Regions from separate parts of the Pseudovibrio sp. Ad5 genome, predicted to be linked through region 1. Evidence: predicted binding sites of a transcription regulator. Region 1 holds the regulator's gene; each other region holds the start of a gene.

Region 1 (4,577 bases):
GGATGCAGCTGAAGGCTCGGTTGTTGCCGCCGGGAGGTGCGGTGCGCCCCGGTGGGTACGACTTTGCCCGCACTGCGTTTTTCAGTGGGATTGGTGCGGTTGGCTACGCGCTTTCCAAGCCGGTTGTTGTGGCACACCTAGAGGGCACAAGTTTTCTGCAAGGGGTGGAGCGTGTGCGCAGTGGGATAGCGCAGCGGATCCGGCGGGTGTTGGATAACAGCGCGGAAAGTGCGTTTGCTGTTGCGCTTCTGGTGGGCAAGCGAGACTACCTTGCCACCGCTGACAAGGATGCGTTACGCAATGCCGGACTTGCTCATGTCCTCGCCATCTCCGGTATGCATATGGGTCTTGTGACCTCTCTGGTCTTCCTTGGTGCCCGCCTGATCCTATCCCTCAGCCAGTCGCTTGCGCTGAAAGGACATATTCACGTTTATGCCAGCGTGGCAGCACTGATTGCGGCGATTGTTTATCTTGGTTTGTCAGGAGCTTCTGTCGCAACGCAGCGGGCTTTTTTGATGGCAGCGATGATTTTATGCGCGGGACTGCTTGGTCGGCGGGCCTTCAGTCTGCGTGGTCTGGCGCTGGCTTGCCTTGTGCTTTTAAGCCTGAGGCCGGAGGAGGTTCTGGCTCCCGGGTTTCAGATGTCCTTCATTGCAGTGCTCGCCTTGCTCTCAGCCTATATGCTTGGGAAGGATTGGTTGCTCGGTGATCGCGATAATTTGCGAAGGAGTAATGCCTCATGGTTTCAAAAGGTTAGTCGTGTAAGTTTAAAGTGGATTCTAGCTTGTGCGTTGACCTCGTTGATTGCAGGTGCTGCTACGGGGCCAGTTGCGGCGATGCATTTTGAGCAGGTTGCGCCTTATGGGGTTCTGGGGAATATCCTTGCTATGCCATTGGTGACTTTTGTGGTTATGCCCCTTGGGTTGTTGAGCCTGCTGGCGATCCCGTTTGGTGCGGATGCGTTCTTTCTGCAAGGGATGGAGGCTGGGTTGGCACTGGTGCTGAAAGCTGCTTACTGGGTGAGCTCACTCAGTGAGGGGCTGACCAGTCTCGGGGTTGCCAGTGCTCCAGGGTATCTGCTCGTGATCCTAGCGATTGTCGTACTGTGTGTGATGCCGCTGCGCCTGAAATGGCTTTCACTTCCGGCATTTACGGTGAGTGTTCTGATGTTTGCCGGTGGCAAGGCGCCTGACCTGATGATTGCGGATGCGGGCAAGCACATTGCTTATTATGGGCAGGATGGTGCGTTTCGACTGACGTCCTCACGTATGTCGTTTGCTGCTGACAGCCTGTTGCGCGCCGGTGGGGTTTCGGCGGGTTCATTCAAACAGCACAAGGTGAGGGCTTCAGATCGGTCCTGTGATGATCGCGGCTGTGTGATTGTGATATTCCCTCAGCAGCCTGCAGAGGGAGGGAGGATAAGCTCTGCGCCGATCCTGTTGGCACAGTCTAAAGTAGTTGAAGTTTTGGAGGCTGACTGCCGTCTTGCCACCATCGTCATCACACAGGCTCAGGCGCCTCCTGCTTGCCGGGCTGAGCTGGTTATTGACCAGAAGGTTTTCGGAGAGCGAGGTTCAGCTTACATCTGGCTCTCTGCTGGTGCTGAGGGCGGGGAAAGAATAAAAAAAGTGCGCTGGGCATATGATGCTCAGCGCAGACCTTGGAATCCAAAATTGCCTCAGGCAACCAATGATTTAATAGCGGCGGAAGAGCGCAATCATCTTGCCTTGAACGTGGACGCGGCCCGGGCCGAAGATGCGAGTTTCGTAGGCGGGGTTGGCCGCTTCCAACGCGACTGAGGCGCCTTTTTTGCGCAGGCGCTTCAAGGTTGCTTCTTCTTCATCAATCAGCGCCACAACGATCTCGCCGTTATCAGCCGTGTCACCACGTTTGATCAACACGGTATCCCCATCAAAGATACCGGCATCGATCATGGAATCGCCTTTGACTTCCAGCGCATAATGCTCGCCACGCCCCATCAGATCAGCAGGCATTGCGATGGTATGGCTTTGTGTCTGGATTGCTTCGATTGGGACGCCTGCAGCAATGCGGCCCATGACCGGGATTTCCAGCGTTGGCACTTCGTCTGGTGATGTGGTGCGTGGAGGTGGCGGCGTTGCGACTTTCTTGCTCAGGGAGCCCTCAATCACCTCAGGTGCAAAGCCTTTTTCCTTGGCGGCAGGCTTCAGGCCCGGAGAAATTGAGTCCGGCAGTTTGAGGATCTCCAGCGCACGGGCTCTGTTCGGCAAGCGGCGAATGAAGCCGCGCTCTTCCAGAGCTGTGATCAGCCGGTGAATGCCGGATTTGGAACGGAGGTCCAGCGCGTCCTTCATCTCATCGAAGGAGGGCGGAACACCGGCTTCCTTCAAGCGTTGATGGATGAACATCAAAAGCTCGTGTTGCTTCTGTGTAAGCATCTTTTATCCCCGTTCGCTCCTAAGGCGCTGATTGAAAGTGAGCGGCCATTCCTGACCAATCGCGGTTTTGTAATTCCAAGAAGCTTAAAGACTTCAACTTCTGCGATTGGAAGGACAAAACACGAACGTACTCTACCTGTTCTCATTGTGTTCTGCAATGGGTTTGTTGAGGTTAAGCCCTGCTAGAACTGGGGGATTTGGTTTCTGGTGGGTGAGTGGGCAGGGGTTGCCCACTTCTGATGACTGGATTTAGCGTAGCTTGAGCAGGTCCACTTTTTCACCTGCCTTTGCAGCTGGTGCGTGTGGTGAGCGAATGATCAGGGCATCTGCTTTTGTCAGCAAGGCAAGCATGGAAGAGTCCTGTTTGCCAAACGGCGTTGCTATCAGATCTCCGTGTTCGTCTGTACTCAGGCTGGCGCGCAGGTAGTCCTGACGCATATCATTTGCAGGCAGATCAGCTGCCAATGTGGCTTTGGTAACGCCTTGATTTGTCACAGAGACCGTGCGGCCTAGCGTCTTATCCAGAAGCGGGCCGAGGAAGAGGAGTGCACATACAAGACTGGAGACTGGATTGCCAGGAAGGCCGAGGACTTTCATCGGGCCAAGGGCACCGGCCATGAGGGGCTTGCCCGGGCGCATGGCGATGCGCCAGAAGCCTAGCTCCATGCCTTCAGCGCCCAGTACGTCCTGAATGAGATCGTGGTCGCCAACAGAGGCACCGCCGAGTGTCACCAGTACATCGGCTTTTGCTTCAATGGCCTGCTTCACGCGTGCCGCGATTTCCTCAGGCTGGTCTGGTGCAATGCCCAGCATCATTGGCGTTCCGCCGCAGTTTCTGACGAATTCTGCAATGCCGACCTGATTGGACGCGATGATTTGATTCGGACCTGGTATCTGACCTGGCTCGACGAGTTCATCACCATTTGCGAGGATCGCAACGACTGGCTTTTTGCGCACTGGCAAGGCTGCGTGGTTCATAGCGCCTGCAAGAGACAGTTCGCGGAAACCGAGTGGGGCGCCTGCCTTCAGGAGGACTTGACCTTCTTTGAAGTCGAGGCCTGCCGGACGGATGAACTTACCAACAGAAACAGCTTCTTCGCAAAACAGGTTATCCCCGTCACGGCGGGCGTTTTCCTGCATCAAGATCGCGTCAGCGCCAGCAGGGACAGGTGCTCCTGTAAAAATACGCAGGGCTTCTCCGGCTTGCAGTGTGCCATCAAAGTTATGCCCGGCAGCGACTTCGCCTATGACCCTCAGAGCTGTCTCTGGATCGACCGTATCAGCGGCTTTGACAGCATATCCATCCATTGCTGAGGCGGAAAATGGAGGCTGCGTTCGTGTTGCGGCAACGTCTTCTGCGAGAATGCGTTCTCCGCTTTCAAGTAATGGAAGGTGCTCAGTGCCGGTCGGCTTCACATCTCTCAGGAGGCGGTCCAGCGCGTCTTCAATACTGATCAAGCTCATTGGGAGTTATCCTCCTCAGCCAGATAGTGTCCGGACTTCCCACCTTTCTTCTCCAGCAACCGGATTTCACCGATCTCCATAGAACGGTCAACGGCTTTTGCCATGTCGTAAATTGTCAGGCAGGCAACGGAGGCGGCTGTAAGTGCTTCCATTTCGATGCCAGTCTGGCCGGATACTTTTGCGAAGACTTCGATCTCAATTCCCGGCAGTTCAGGGTTGGGTGTGAAGTCCACCTGAACCTTGGAAAGCGCCAGAGGGTGGCACAGAGGGATCAGCTCGTGAGTTCTCTTGGCCGCCATGATGCCAGCAATGCGTGCCGTTGCGAGCACGTCGCCTTTCTTGGCGTTGCCTGAAAGGATCATGTCCAGAGTTTCAGGCTGCATTTTTACCTGACCGCCTGCACGGGCAATGCGTGAGGTAACCTCTTTCTCTGAAATGTCGACCATATGAGCCGCACCGCTGTCATCTAAGTGAGTGAGTTTTGGAGAAAGTGCTGACATTGTCTTGCCTCTGGACACAGTTTGTTCAGGTGTCTGCTTTTGCCAAGCAGTTGATTTTTAGCGTTTAAGCAAAGCTTTGGTTGCGGTTTCCACATCTTCCTGACGCATCAGGCTTTCGCCGATGAGGAAGGTGGAGATACCGGAGTTTTCCATTCGGGAAAGGTCTTCCGGAGTGAACAGGCCGCTCTCGCCAACG
Region 2 (4,577 bases), on a different contig from region 1:
GAAGTTATCTGAGGTTGGGATGCGGATGATTTTCTCATCAGCAAAGCCAGTCAACTTCTTCCAGATCTTGAATGCTTCTTCATCCTCGGAATAAACGGTGATCAACAGCTTGTCAGCCGGCAGCCCGTATTCTTTGGTGATCAGATTCCATGCCAGCTCAATAGCGTTTTCCTTGAAGTAATCTCCAAAGGAAAAGTTGCCCAGCATTTCAAAGAAGGTGTGATGGCGCGCAGTGTAGCCAACATTGTCCAGATCGTTGTGCTTGCCGCCAGCGCGGACACACTTTTGCGAAGATGTTGCACGCACGTAATCCCGTTTTTCCAAACCGGTGAATACGTTCTTGAATGGCACCATACCCGCATTTGTAAACATCAATGTCGGATCATTGCGTGGCACCAGTGGACTGGAAGGAACAACTTCGTGTCCGTTCTTTGCAAAGTAGTCGAGAAAAGCCGACCGAATTTCGTTGACGCCACTCATAGGTATTGATGTCCGTCTCGTTTTCTAGTGGGCAGCTACTTCAACAATCACAGCCGCCAAATTGCAGGGTATGCGCATCAAAAACGATGCAACAAAAAATTAGTATCTGCCGCGTTTTAGCCATATGCAGCAAATCTGTCCATAAAACCCTACAAAAAAAGAGGCTGGATAAATCCAGCCCCTCTAAACTCTATTGGTTTTCCGCAGCTTTTTCCGGATCATCAATCGCTTCAGCGATCAAACCTGCATTCTGTCGGATAGCAAGTTCAATCTCATCCGCCAGTTCAGGATTCTCTTTCAGGAAGGTTTTCGAGTTCTCTCGCCCCTGCCCCAGCCGCTGGCTATTGTAGGAGAACCACGCACCTGACTTCTCAACAATGCCGCCTTTCACACCAAGATCCAGCAATTCTCCCATTTTGGAGATGCCTTCACCGTAGATGATGTCAAACTCAACCTGTTTGAATGGAGGCGCCAGCTTATTTTTCACCACTTTCACGCGGGTCTGGTTACCAACAATTTCGTCACGATCTTTAATCGCACCGATACGGCGGATATCCAAACGCACAGAAGCATAGAACTTGAGCGCGTTACCACCGGTTGTCGTCTCAGGCGAACCAAACATCACACCGATCTTCATGCGGATCTGGTTGATGAAGATCACCATGGTGTTGGATTTGGAAATGGAAGCGGTCAGCTTGCGCAGTGCCTGACTCATCAAACGAGCCTGCAGGCCAGGAAGCGAATCGCCCATCTCACCTTCAAGTTCTGCTTTTGGCGTCAGCGCAGCAACGGAATCGATCACCAGCACATCAATCGCACCAGAGCGAACCAGCGTATCGGCGATCTCAAGTGCCTGTTCACCAGCATCCGGCTGAGAGATGAGCAGGTCATCAATATTCACACCAAGCTTGCGTGCATAAATCGGATCCAGCGCATGTTCAGCATCAATAAAGGCGCAAATCCCGCCTCCTTGCTGCGCACAGGCAACTGTGTGCAAAGCCAGCGTGGTTTTACCGGAGCTTTCAGGTCCATAGATCTCAACAATACGCCCTTTTGGGAGCCCGCCGATTCCAAGGCCGATATCAAGACTGAGAGAACCAGTCGAGACGCTCTGGATTTCTACGGCCTGCCCCTGGCCCATGCGCATAATGGAGCCTTTACCAAAGGCTCGTTCAATTTGGGAAAGCGCTGCATCCAGTGCTTTATTCTTGTCCATCTGATTGCCCTCAACAAGGCGAAGTGAAGTTTGTGCCATACGTTCTCATCCCTTATTCCACGATGGACGCGTAGTTTCAAAGTCAGTTATTTGTACTCATTTTGTTCCAACTTCGCAATACCTGATAACTAACTAATAAAAATGGATTAATTTCAATGTGTTCTCTTATTGTTCAACATGTAGATAACTTTTCCCGACACCTGTTTGGAGGACCGCTTCTGGAATCAAACAGCAAAATGCACTTTTGATACATCACCCACAGTCTGTATTTGCTCGTAGCTTGCTTTGGCCAACCACATTGCATATCAACTGTCTTTCGATGTCGGGAGGAGAATTGGTTATGTCCACTAAAAAGGTCGGAGTAATCGGAGCAATCCATCTGGACAGGATTGCCCATGCAGATCGACCATTCAAGCCGGACACCTCAACACCCGGGAAAATTATGTCCCGTGCTGGAGGTGTTGGAGCAAACATTGCACGCGCAATGGCCCGGCTGGGCATGCAACCAACAATGCATGGATGTCTGGGGGACGATGCAGACGGAGCATTCCTCGCAAAAAGTCTGACAGACTGCGGGATTGATACCTCCAGTATCACCACTGTCGCAGACGGTCGAACAGGATCCTATCTGGCACTTCACAATCCGGATGGCACATTGTTCTCCGCAATTTCAGACAGTGAGATAACAGCAAAGGTAAGTTTCTCAGAAGCAAATCCAATCCCGCAGGCTCTGCTGGACTGCGATATCTGGCTCTGTGAAACCAATCTGGAAGAAGCAACGCTTCTCTCACTTGCCAATGCCAAGGAGCATCACCTTCTCGCAGCAGACACTGTCTCGATTGCGAAGGCGCCCAAACTGCGTCCCCTCCTCTCAAACATCGACATTCTTTTTACCAACACAGATGAAGCCACAGCTCTTTTGGAGTGCAAACCAGGAGAATTCTCAGCAGAAGAACTAGCTCGAAAGCTGGCAGCTGCGGGCATTCCTACTGTTCTGGTCAGCAATTCCAACAAGCCACTGGCTCTTCACTGTGCAGACAGCACAAGCTCGCACACTCCATTTTCTGTTGTTCCCGTAGATGTCACCGGTGCCGGTGATGCCTTCATTGCAGGCTTTCTTTATGCAAGTTGCCTCAATGAAGCCCCGGTTTCAGCAGTAAAAAGCGGTCTTGCCTCTGCATCAATTACAGTGGAAGCGACCGGCGCTGCGCCAGAAACGCTTTCACCCCAATCGCTTAAAGCTCGTTTATTAGAACATGCCTAAGCACCAACAACATACGAAAGACTGGGAAAACCATGGGAAGTTCAATTAAAATCCATCATTCAAAAGAAGTTGCAGATGCTCTGAGCAATGGCGCCCCTATTGTTGCGCTGGAGTCCACCATCATTACCCATGGCATGCCGTACCCGCAAAACGTTGAAACTGCCCGCGAAGTAGAACAGATCATCCGTGACGGTGGCGCAGTCCCTGCGACAATCGCTGTGTTGAATGGCGAGCTGCATGTGGGTCTGGAAGACAGCACTCTGGAAGAACTGGCAAACGCCAAAGACGTCATGAAGTGCTCCCGCGCAGACCTTTCCTTCGCTATGGCGCTGGGTAAAAACGGCTCCACAACCGTAGCAGCAACCATGATGGCGGCGCACGCAGCTGGCATCCGCGTGTTCGCAACCGGTGGCATCGGCGGTGTCCATAAAGGCGCAGAAACCAGCTTCGATATCTCAGCAGACCTGGATGAGCTGTCCCGCACTCCAGTTTGTGTTGTTTCCGCAGGTGCAAAAGCCCTGCTCGACATTCCAAAGACACTGGAAGTTCTGGAAACACGCGGCGTGCCAGTCATTGGTTTCAGCTGTGAAAACGTACCTGCTTTCTGGTCCCGCGATTCAAAGATCAAAGCGCCTTACAGCCTGGACGATGCTTCAGACATCTCCAAGCTCATCAAGTTCCGCGAAACATTTGGCGACCACGGCGGCATGCTCGTCACCAACCCGGTACCTGTTGAAGATGAAATCCCATCTGACGAAATGCAGGTGTTCATTGATGCCTCCATTCAGGCAGCAGAAGAGCAGAACATCACCGGCAAGGAAGTCACTCCATTTGTGCTGCAAGACATTTTCGAGCGCACCAATGGCCGCAGCCTCGCAACCAACATTGCGCTGGTTAAAAACAACGCAAAGCTTGCTACGAAAATCGCTTGTGGTTTGACTGCGTAAGCAGCTCTCAAATTAAGCAATGATGCAAATCCGGGTTGGTCCTTCCAGCCCGGATTTTTTATGTACGATCAGCACCATTTTTCAAAAGCACCTCAACACGTGTAGTCAACTCAAATCATGCAGAGGCTTTCACATCTCTTTGATCGAAAGATTCCGTTGTTTTTCGGTCCCGATTATTTTAGGTGTTCTAAAGCTATAGAATTTTACATCTCTGTGTTTCTATTGGCGCATCTGCATCTTGTGGTCATATAGTGCTCATCAAAACGCCATCAGGCGGGCATATGCGAGAAAGGCCGATCCCATTTAATGGGTGGCTCCATTGAAATCACGCCAAACAGAATTGCGCGGTTGGCGGCAGCTGCTTCTGTTTTTGTCACCCGCAGGATTTACGCTATGAAGAAACTCATTTTTATCGGATTAACTGCAGCTCTCGCGGCTTGCCAAAGCGGCCCATCCAATCGCAGTGGTCAGCCAACTATTCGCGCGGACGCAGATTCTCAAACCATTCAGATCAACGCGTCTCCTGAAACTGTTCGCAAAACACTGGTCGATAGCGCAAGCGCACGCGGCACCATCGTCCAGCAGAACGAACCAAACATGGTGGTGATGGAAAGCTATGTACGCGGCGAAAACGCTGTTTTAGATAACGAGTTCGGCGCCTCTGACTCCG
Region 3 (4,577 bases), on a different contig from region 1:
CAGTGGTTGTCGTGTCATCCAACAAATCTGCCATGCCCAAGACACCGTTTAAAGGCGTGCGAATTTCGTGACTGACCATCGCGAGGAAGCGAGATTTTGCCTCGCTGGCATTTGCAGCATGATCGCGATCTTCCCGCAGTTTTTGCTCTGCTTGTCGCCTATCTGTGACATCCGTCAGGATCCACTGAATGATAGGAGCTCCACCGCTGCCATCACGAATGCTCAGGCGCAGGAGTGAATACCAGCGGGTGCCATGTTTTGTGCGCAAAGCAACGTCTTCGGTAGTCCCAGCAGCCCCTTCCTCAAGATCAGGAGTAAAGTCATCGGCATAAGGCAGATGAATAGCTCCTCCGATCTCAACTCCAAACCCAGCTGGAAAATTGCGTTTACCTGCATCATTGACTGACAGCACCACCCCATTGCTATCACAACGGATCACAATAGCGCCCAGCGCATCCAGAATGGAACGATGCCGATCATCCGCTTCACGTAATTGCCAGTCAGTATCGCTAGCTAATTCAGATGGGTCTTCAAGTTGCTCCACTTCACTCTGGATTTGAGCTGTCTTCCAACTTTGGGCGATAACATCACTTGCTGGAAACCGGCGAAACAAGACAGCGCCAGCCCCAAATGCAAGCAATACAACATAGAAACCTTGCAAGGATTGCCAATCGGTCAGCAGCAGCGCAATCAGCAAGCATATAACGCCCACAAAAATGGAGAGGCTCTTTAGAACAAAGGAGGATTTCTCGGTGATTTCGCTTTGCTTAATCAGAGACACGCGAGCCTGAGTAACAACATGGGTGCTCTCCTCAGTTTTCAGTCTCCGTTTCAACACAGCTTTTGCTCCACCCGAACTATTTCGGTAAATCAGTAAAATTCAATTGGTAGGATATACCAGATTATGCTGCGGCCAAATAGGCTGAAGAGCGTTTGAAGCTCAGGGCCTCGGCCAGGTGAATACGCTGAACGGACTCTGACCCGTCCATATCTGCGATTGTCCGTGATAGTTTCAAAACACGATGGTAGCCACGTGCAGAAAGACCAAATTGTATGGAGGCCTGTTCAATTAATTCCTTACTGCCTTGATCCAATGCAACAATTTGCTCGATAGTCCGCGCACTGGCATGTGCATTGACAGTGATATCTAACCCAAGAGAGGCATAGCGAGCTTGCTGTATTGCACGAGCGCGCCCTACACGTTGAGCAACCACCTGCGAACTCTCAGAAGTGCGCGGGCTGATCAGGTCTCTTGCAGAAACCGCGGGAACATGAAGTTGCAAATCCATCCGGTCCACGAAAGGCCCAGACACTCGCGACTGGTAAGAACTGGCGCATTTATCGCCTCGCCTGCAAGTATGTCCCGGTTCTCCTGCATATCCGCAACGACAAGGGTTCATCGCAGCAACCACTTGCACTATGGATGGATAGCTCACCCGATAATTGGCGCGAACAATCGTCGCCACACCGTTCTCAATAGGCTGCCTCAAGCTGTCCAGAACGGAGCTATCGAACTCTGGCAGTTCATCCAAAAAAAGCACACCATTGTGAGCCATGGACACTTCGCCAGGTCTGGCCTTTATGCCTCCGCCAACCAGTGAAGCCATGGATGCGGAGTGATGTGGTGCCCGGAAGGGGCGTTGATTGCTCAAAGCGCCATCTTCCAACTCTCCTGAAATGGAAGCGATCATGGATACTTCCAGCAGTTCGCGAGCTGAAAGTGGTGGCAATAGAGCGGGTAACCTGCTTGCGAGCAAGGTTTTTCCTGAGCCTGGAGGGCCGACCATCATCAGGTTATGAGAGCCAGCTGCAGCAATCTCCAGTGCCCGCTTCGCTGTTTCCTGACCTCGAATATCGGCAAGGTCCAGTGAACTGGCAGCTTGTGGAGAGCTGCGCGGTTTTGGGGCAGAAAGAGTAATATCACCTTTCAATGCGCGGTAGAGCTGAACCAGTGATCCCGCGGCCATAATCTTCAGGTTCTCATCCGCCCATGCCGCTTCAGAGCCGCAACTTGCCGGACAGATCAAACCTTTCTCGTTTGCAACAGCAGCGATTGCAGCTGGGAGGGCTCCGTTTACGTGCGAAATGCTGCCATCCAGTGAGAGCTCACCTAGAACGAGGAAGCCTTCGACAGCTTCCGCAGGCAGTGCCCCCATCGCCACCAAGAGACCAAGTGCAATTGGAAGGTCATAATGAGATCCTTCCTTTGGCAGGTCAGCCGGAGCCAGATTAACCGTCACACGTTTGGCGGGTAGCGCCAGGCCGGAGGCAATGAGAGCTGAACGAACCCGCTCTTTGCTCTCTGCAATTGCCTTGTCGGGCAGGCCAACAAGAGTGAAATAGACGGATCCGGGGCTAATCTGGACCTGCACGTCAACATTTGCAGCGTCGACACCCTGAAAGGAAACGGTAGAGATGCGAGCAAACACCTGACACTCCTGCGGCCACAATTAATCATCATTGTAGTAATTAAGCAGGAACGAATGAGAAACACACAAGCCTTGAATACTCAGAAATACGAAAGCCCCCATAAGAAGCTCTACCTGAATTCTCGGAGTTCATGATGAAAAAGAAAAGCCCTGCTGAAGAACAGGGCTTTTGTTACTTTTTAGGCTTCCAGCTTTTTCTCAAGCACATCCCAGACTATGCCGGCCACATCTGGCCCGCCCAGCTTCTGGATCGCTCGAATGCCAGTTGGGGCAGTCACGTTGATTTCAGTGAGGTTTCCGTCAATCACATCGATTCCAACGAGAATGAGCCCCTGTTCTTTCAGTGTCGGCCCAAGGCGCGCGCAAATCTCTCTTTCGCGCTCAGTCAGGTCACTGTCTTTAGGAGAACCGCCACGCACCATGTTGGAGCGTAAGTCACCTTCTGCAGGCACACGGTTCACTGCACCAGCAAACTCACCATCAACCAGGAGAATGCGCTTATCACCGTGTTTCACATTCGGCAGAAACTTTTGAATGACCCAAGGTTCGCGGAATGTGACGGAGAAGAAGTCGTAAAGAGACCCATAGTTCAGGTCATCCTTGGTCACGCGGAAAACAGCAGCTCCACCATGCCCAAACAGCGGCTTCATTACGATGTCGCTATGGATGTTGCGGAACTCATCAATCTCCTCGCGATCATGAGTGATCAGCGTTGGTGGCATCAGGTCCGCAAACTGGGTCACAAACAGTTTCTCTGGTGCATTACGTACAGAGACTGGATTGTTCAGAACGAGCGTTGTCTCGGAAAGCTTTTCGAGAATGTGGGTCGCAGCGATGTAAGCCAGATCAAATGGAGGATCCTGACGCATCAGAACGACGTCCATCTCAGACATGTCAACGCGCTGGGGCTCACCAAAACTGAAGTGATTGCCTGCTTCGTCGCGCACGGTTACCGGCTCAACGCGGCACATAACCTTTTCACCCCACAGCGCCAGACGCTCTGGTGTGTAGTGATACAGTTCATAACCACGAACCTGCGCTTCTAGCATCAGAGCAAAAGCACTGTCGCCCGCAATGTTGATGGTAGAGATATGGTCCATCTGTACGGCGACTTTAAGCGGCCGCTTGGCACCAGAAGAAGCTGCTTGGGACATGAGGCACTCCTGAAATAACGCTGGGATAGAAATCCATGTAAATAAAAATGGATGTTAGCTGCAGATATGTGGGTCAGAAAGCAATTTGTCTACATTTTTGCGATAAAATATTTGTTTCCTAAAAAATTTCAGCTTCAAAAAGATTAGGAAAGTGTTGGGCTTCTCCGTGTTTGGGAAGAATAACCGCATCAAATCGCAAGGTTTTTCCAACCACATCGTTGTGATGCGAAACCCATTCTCGGGCGGCATTTGCAATCCTTCGTTGAGAGCGTTGCGTGATTGCATATAAGCCATCATCCACACCCCGCCTGGCTTTCACCTCTACAAACACGATCGTCTGGTCTTGTTCGGCGATCAAATCGATCTCGCCCTGCTTGGTTTTGTAGCGTCTTTCAAGAATCTGCCAGCCTGCTTGGCGAAGCAGCATCTCTGCTTTCAGCTCCGCCTGCAGTCCTTTTCGATAAGCAGCCTGCTTCTTAAGAAGGTTGCTTTTAGTCGCTCTCGGGCTCTTCTGCCGTTCCTGCATTTTTCAGCTCCATAGCACGGGTATAAATCGTCTTTCGATCCACCCCGGTTGCTTTGGAGACTTTCTTCGCTGCTGCGCTCACTGGCATTTCTTTCAATGCCTCGAGCAACAGTTCGTCTGCATCAACCTCGGTCAGTTCTTGCTCTTCAGGTGGTGAAACAAGAATAACAATTTCTCCCTTAGGGCGATCCCCCGAATAGAAATCACTCAGTTCTGCAAGGGTACCACGCTGGAAGGTCTCAAACCGCTTGGTCAGCTCACGTGCAACAGCAGCCTTACGCTTCCCAAGAATTTCAGTCATGTCGACAAGAGAAGCCCCAACTCTGTGAGGGCTCTCATAAAACACCAGTGTCGCCGGAATATCTCTCAGTTCTTCAAGACGTTTCTTTCTGCCGTGGGTCTTATTGGGCAGAAAACCAGCAAACAAAATAGTGTCAGAGGGTAAACCGGCGCCAACCAGACCGCTCA
Region 4 (4,577 bases), on a different contig from region 1:
CGTTAGGAAACCAAAGCCCTTGACCCGGTTAAACCACTTCACTTCCGCGTCGATAAAGCTACCCTCTGGCGTCACCTGCACGTGCGTCCGAGAAGGTGGTAGCTGAGAAGGATGAACCGCATAACTCTCATCCATGGAAAGAATGCGCATCGCCTGCAATCCGCGCGGACGATTAAGCACCTCGCAAACAACACGCGCGCCTTCATACGCTGTCTGATAGCCGTCCCTGCGCAAGCATGTAACATGCAACAAGACGTCAGGCAGATCGTCTTCCGGCTCTACAAAACCATAGCCTTTACCAATATCAAACCACTTGATTGTTCCTGCCACTTGAAGAACATCTAAGGCTGTATCGTCAACCAGGTCCTCGACAGAGCCTAACTGAGGCGCCGTTTTTACCACCATGATGAATGCCCCGAAATTTGCCGCATCTGAAATGTAACGCTCGATCAAAACCGAACACCACTTGATTCCACAAAAAGAATATCATTACGCCCGACGGCAAAAAGGTAAAAAATTAACAAAGAGCTAAATGATCCCCCATTGATTTGGTTAGTGTTGTCCTATCAACACCATTTACCTGAAGTTTGGAGGGGGTATAGCTAACACTACTGAAGATTTTATCCCATGAATCCCCGCGTTACTTTCAAAGTCTCCGCTCGTCATCAGATACACACTATTGCGGAGCATACCTTGCATATTCAGAATTCAGAAATACTAGGCACCCTTCCCTCCTAGCTTTTTTCGCGCTAGCTTCGGCCAACTTCAACCTCTGCTGGTTCCCACTTCACAGAGCCAATCCCATAAAAGAAAGAGTTCGACATGCGTTATCTACACACCATGGTCCGCGTTAAAGATCTTGATGAATCCCTGAAGTTTTATTGCAGTATCTTTGGGCTGGAAGAAGTTCGCCGTCACGAAAGCGAAGCTGGCCGTTTCACACTTGTCTTCCTAGCTGCGCCTGAAGACAAAGAAAGCTTCAGCGCATCTTCCGCACCAGCACTCGAGCTAACATACAACTGGGATCCGGAAGAGTACGCCGGAGGTCGCAACTTCGGCCACCTCGCCTATGAAGTCGACAATATCTATGAGACCTGCGAAAAACTCCAAGCCTCTGGGATCACAATCAACCGACCACCACGCGACGGCCGTATGGCATTCATTGTTTCTCCAGATGGAATTTCCATTGAGCTTCTGCAAAAAGGTGGAAGCCTTGAGCCAGCTGAGCCATGGCTCTCCATGGGCAACACCGGCAGCTGGTAATTTCAGCACAAGCATTTCAGCGCCTCAATTTCAATTGAGGCGCTGAAATCTAACAATAATTAAGAAAGGAATAGACTAAATCCATATTTGTGGATTGTTTGAATTATAAAATTTTAAGCACTAGACAATATCCTACTGAAAACTTATAAGCCTCCTCACAGCGCGCCACATTGCGCAAATGCTGTAGTGTGCGCCCATCGTCTAGCGGTTAGGACGCCGCCCTTTCACGGCGGAAACAGGGGTTCGATTCCCCTTGGGCGTACCAATTCTCTCCTTAAATTTATTTGTTTTGCTAGCATCGCATCTTTATGAGCTGTTTCTCTATTATTTTGAGAGCAAGCACTGACGACACATCTCTGCAAACAAGCTCTCCAATCCCCATAGCTGCAACCAATCCATTTAAGCCCGAGTAAAGTCGCAAGGTAAGACCCTTACCCGCATCACCCTCTGATCAGGACCTCACGCCGGAACACAAAAAAGCCCGGTAGTGAACCTGCGCTCACTCCGGGCCATCTTGAATTACATGCTTGGCTTAGAACGGAATTTCGTCGTCCATTCCACCGCCGAAGCCGCCAGATGGTGCTTGGCCACCACCGCCGCCACCGCCGCCACCGCCGAAGCCGCCGCCCTGATTGCTGGAGCCACCACCACCAAAGCCACCGCCCTGGTCGTATCCGCCGCCACCGCCGCCGCTGCCGCCGAAGCCTCCGGACTGGCCACCCTGGCCGCCTGCACCACCGCCTTCGCCGCGACCATCAAGCATAGTCAGCGTAGAGTTGAAGCCCTGCAGAACAATCTCGGTGGAGTATTTATCCTGGCCGCTCTGGTCCTGCCATTTGCGAGTTTGCAACTGACCTTCGATGTAAACCTTGGAGCCTTTGCGCAGGAATTGCTCGGCAACCTTTGCAAGGCCTTCGTTAAACACAACAACACGGTGCCATTCAGTCCGCTCACGGCGCTCGCCGCTGTTACGGTCACGCCAGCTCTCCGAAGTAGCGATACGCAAGTTGACGATCGGACGACCGTCCTGCGTACGGCGAACTTCCGGATCTGCGCCCAAATTTCCAACCAAAATGACTTTATTGACGCTACCGGCCATTGAATTACTCCTAAGTCTGAACTCGCCCAAAGTTTAAGCGAGTTAAGTTGGCAAGTAACCTATGCTCCGCGCTCTACAATTCAAACAGACTTTCTCAAAGCCGCAGTGGTTGTCCACATTTCCTAGGCTTTCAGTCGGAATATCAGGCACCCGCAAGCAAGGCTCTCTGCTCGTTCTATTTTTGTTCCGACACATTGCCTTGCAAAACTGCCAAGTTCAACTCTCAATTTTTCTAAAAGACAATTTTACGCGAGCAAACTCAAAAAGGCTTGCTCCTTAAAATTGTTCCGTTTATGTTCCACCTGATTTCCAGCGCTCATTCTCCTGCATTTTGAGGATCGCGCCCAGACCTGTTTTGCTTTTTATATGCGAACTCGGTATCCGTGATAAAGGACAGTTCCATGGCGAAGTCGCCAACACATGACACACAAAATACTCCCGCGCGCGCAGACCTTATGAAGCAGATCACTGTACGTGGCGCTCGCGAACATAACTTGAAGAATGTGGACCTGGATCTTCCACGAGACAGCCTGATCGTCATGACTGGCCTATCCGGCTCAGGCAAATCCTCTCTTGCCTTCGATACGATTTACGCTGAAGGGCAGCGCCGCTACGTTGAAAGCCTGAGCGCTTACGCCCGCCAGTTCCTTGAAATGATGCAGAAACCAGACGTAGATCAGATCGACGGCCTGTCACCTGCAATCTCCATTGAACAGAAAACCACCTCAAAAAACCCACGCTCCACAGTCGGCACAGTCACAGAAATCTATGACTACATGCGCCTCCTATTCGCGCGCGTAGGCATTCCATACTCTCCGGCAACGGGCCTTCCAATTGAAAGTCAGACAGTCTCCCAAATGGTAGACCGCATTCTGACACTGGAAGAAGGCACTCGCTTATACCTGCTGGCCCCAATCGTGCGTGGCCGCAAAGGTGAGTATAGAAAAGAACTCGCTGAGCTCATGAAAAAGGGCTTCCAGCGCGTAAAAGTTGACGGCGAGTATTATGAAATCGCCGATGCGCCCGCTCTGGATAAGAAGTTTAAACACGATATTGATGTCGTTGTTGACCGTATCGTTGTGCGCGAAGACATGGCTGGCCGCCTGGCAGATTCTCTGGAAACCGCACTGGAGCTGGCCGAAGGCCTCGCTACCGTTGAGTTTGCAGATCAGCAGAATGAGAAAGGCAAAGCAAAGCAGCTCATTTTCTCAGAAAAGTTCGCCTGCCCGGTCTCCGGCTTCACGATCCCGGAAATAGAACCGCGCCTGTTCTCGTTCAACAATCCGTTTGGCGCATGCCCGACCTGCGATGGTCTCGGCACAAAACTGGCGTTTGAAGCCGAGCTCGTTGTACCGGACCAATCTCTTTCCCTTCGGGGGGGCGCGATCCTGCCATGGTCAAAAACCGGTTCAACCTCTCCTTATTACACCCAAACACTGGAAGCATTGGCCAAGCATCATAAGCAGCCAATGACCAAAGCCTGGAAAGACCTTCCAGAAGACTTCCGCAATGCGGTGCTGTTCGGAACCGGCAACACAAAAGTGCAGTTTGTTTATGATGACGGCACTCGCTCTTACAAAACCGAAAAGCCATTCGAAGGCGTTGTCGGCAACATCGAGCGGCGCTGGCGTGAAACAGATTCTCAGATGGTGCGCGATGAACTTTCACGCTACCAGTCAGATCATGCTTGCGACGCTTGTAAAGGCTACCGCCTCAAGCCTGAAGCCCTTTGCGTCAAAATAGCAGATCGCCATATAGGCGAGATCACAGCCCTTTCCATCAAAACTGCACATGACTGGTTCTCCAGCATTGATGAAAAGCTCTCTGATAAACAGAACGAAATCGCATATCGCATCCTCAAGGAAATCCGTGAGCGCTTGAAGTTCCTCAACGATGTTGGCTTGGAATACCTTTCCATGGACCGCTCTTCCGGAACCCTGTCTGGTGGTGAGAGCCAACGTATTCGCCTGGCCTCCCAGATCGGCTCCGGCCTGACCGGTGTGCTTTACGTTCTCGATGAACCATCCATTGGCCTGCACCAGCGCGACAATGCTCGTCTTCTGGAAACCTTGAAACACCTGCGCAATCTGGGCAACACTGTTATCGTGGTAGAACACGACGAAGACGCCGTCCTCACCGCAGATTATGTGGTGGATGTGGGTCCGGGCGCAGGTATCCATGGCGGACAAGTAGTTGCCAAAGGCACTCCAGATGA

What was found. The regulator LexA, encoded in region 1, represses DNA repair genes until DNA is damaged. The targets are predictions, from matches to a motif close to TGTTCNNNNTGTGTTCNG.
Region 2: a site for LexA is predicted at 1,788-1,805, ahead of recA (recombinase RecA). Genes of this name have one in related genera too.
Region 3: a site for LexA is predicted at 2,476-2,493, ahead of PsAD5_RS27365 (YifB family Mg chelatase-like AAA ATPase). Genes of this name have one in related genera too.
Region 4: a site for LexA is predicted at 2,534-2,551, ahead of uvrA (excinuclease ABC subunit UvrA). Genes of this name have one in related genera too.

Annotation. Positions count from the first base shown of each region.
Region 1 covers NZ_LMCH01000025.1:257,720-262,296, forward strand. The annotation lists gene PsAD5_RS13475 (ComEC/Rec2 family competence protein) at 1-1,799, shown strand, start outside; gene lexA (transcriptional repressor LexA) at 1,695-2,417, opposite strand; gene PsAD5_RS13490 (molybdopterin molybdotransferase MoeA) at 2,667-3,881, opposite strand; gene moaC (cyclic pyranopterin monophosphate synthase MoaC) at 3,878-4,381, opposite strand; gene trpC (indole-3-glycerol phosphate synthase TrpC) at 4,439-4,577, opposite strand, start outside.
Region 2 covers NZ_LMCH01000057.1:225,385-229,961, forward strand. The annotation lists gene alaS (alanine--tRNA ligase) at 1-480, opposite strand, end outside; gene recA (recombinase RecA) at 671-1,735, opposite strand; gene PsAD5_RS15815 (carbohydrate kinase family protein) at 2,037-2,960, shown strand; gene PsAD5_RS15820 (pseudouridine-5'-phosphate glycosidase) at 2,993-3,907, shown strand; gene PsAD5_RS15825 (hypothetical protein) at 4,301-4,577, shown strand, end outside.
Region 3 covers NZ_LMCH01000066.1:494,774-499,350, reverse strand. The annotation lists gene PsAD5_RS27370 (hybrid sensor histidine kinase/response regulator) at 1-838, opposite strand, end outside; gene PsAD5_RS27365 (YifB family Mg chelatase-like AAA ATPase) at 903-2,429, opposite strand; gene gshB (glutathione synthase) at 2,609-3,583, opposite strand; gene PsAD5_RS27355 (YraN family protein) at 3,702-4,109, opposite strand; gene rsmI (16S rRNA (cytidine(1402)-2'-O)-methyltransferase) at 4,075-4,577, opposite strand, start outside.
Region 4 covers NZ_LMCH01000003.1:61,127-65,703, forward strand. The annotation lists gene PsAD5_RS01650 (cold-shock protein) at 1-405, opposite strand, end outside; gene PsAD5_RS01655 (VOC family protein) at 823-1,263, shown strand; tRNA gene PsAD5_RS01660 (tRNA-Glu) at 1,454-1,528, shown strand; gene PsAD5_RS01665 (single-stranded DNA-binding protein) at 1,796-2,362, opposite strand; gene uvrA (excinuclease ABC subunit UvrA) at 2,764-4,577, shown strand, end outside.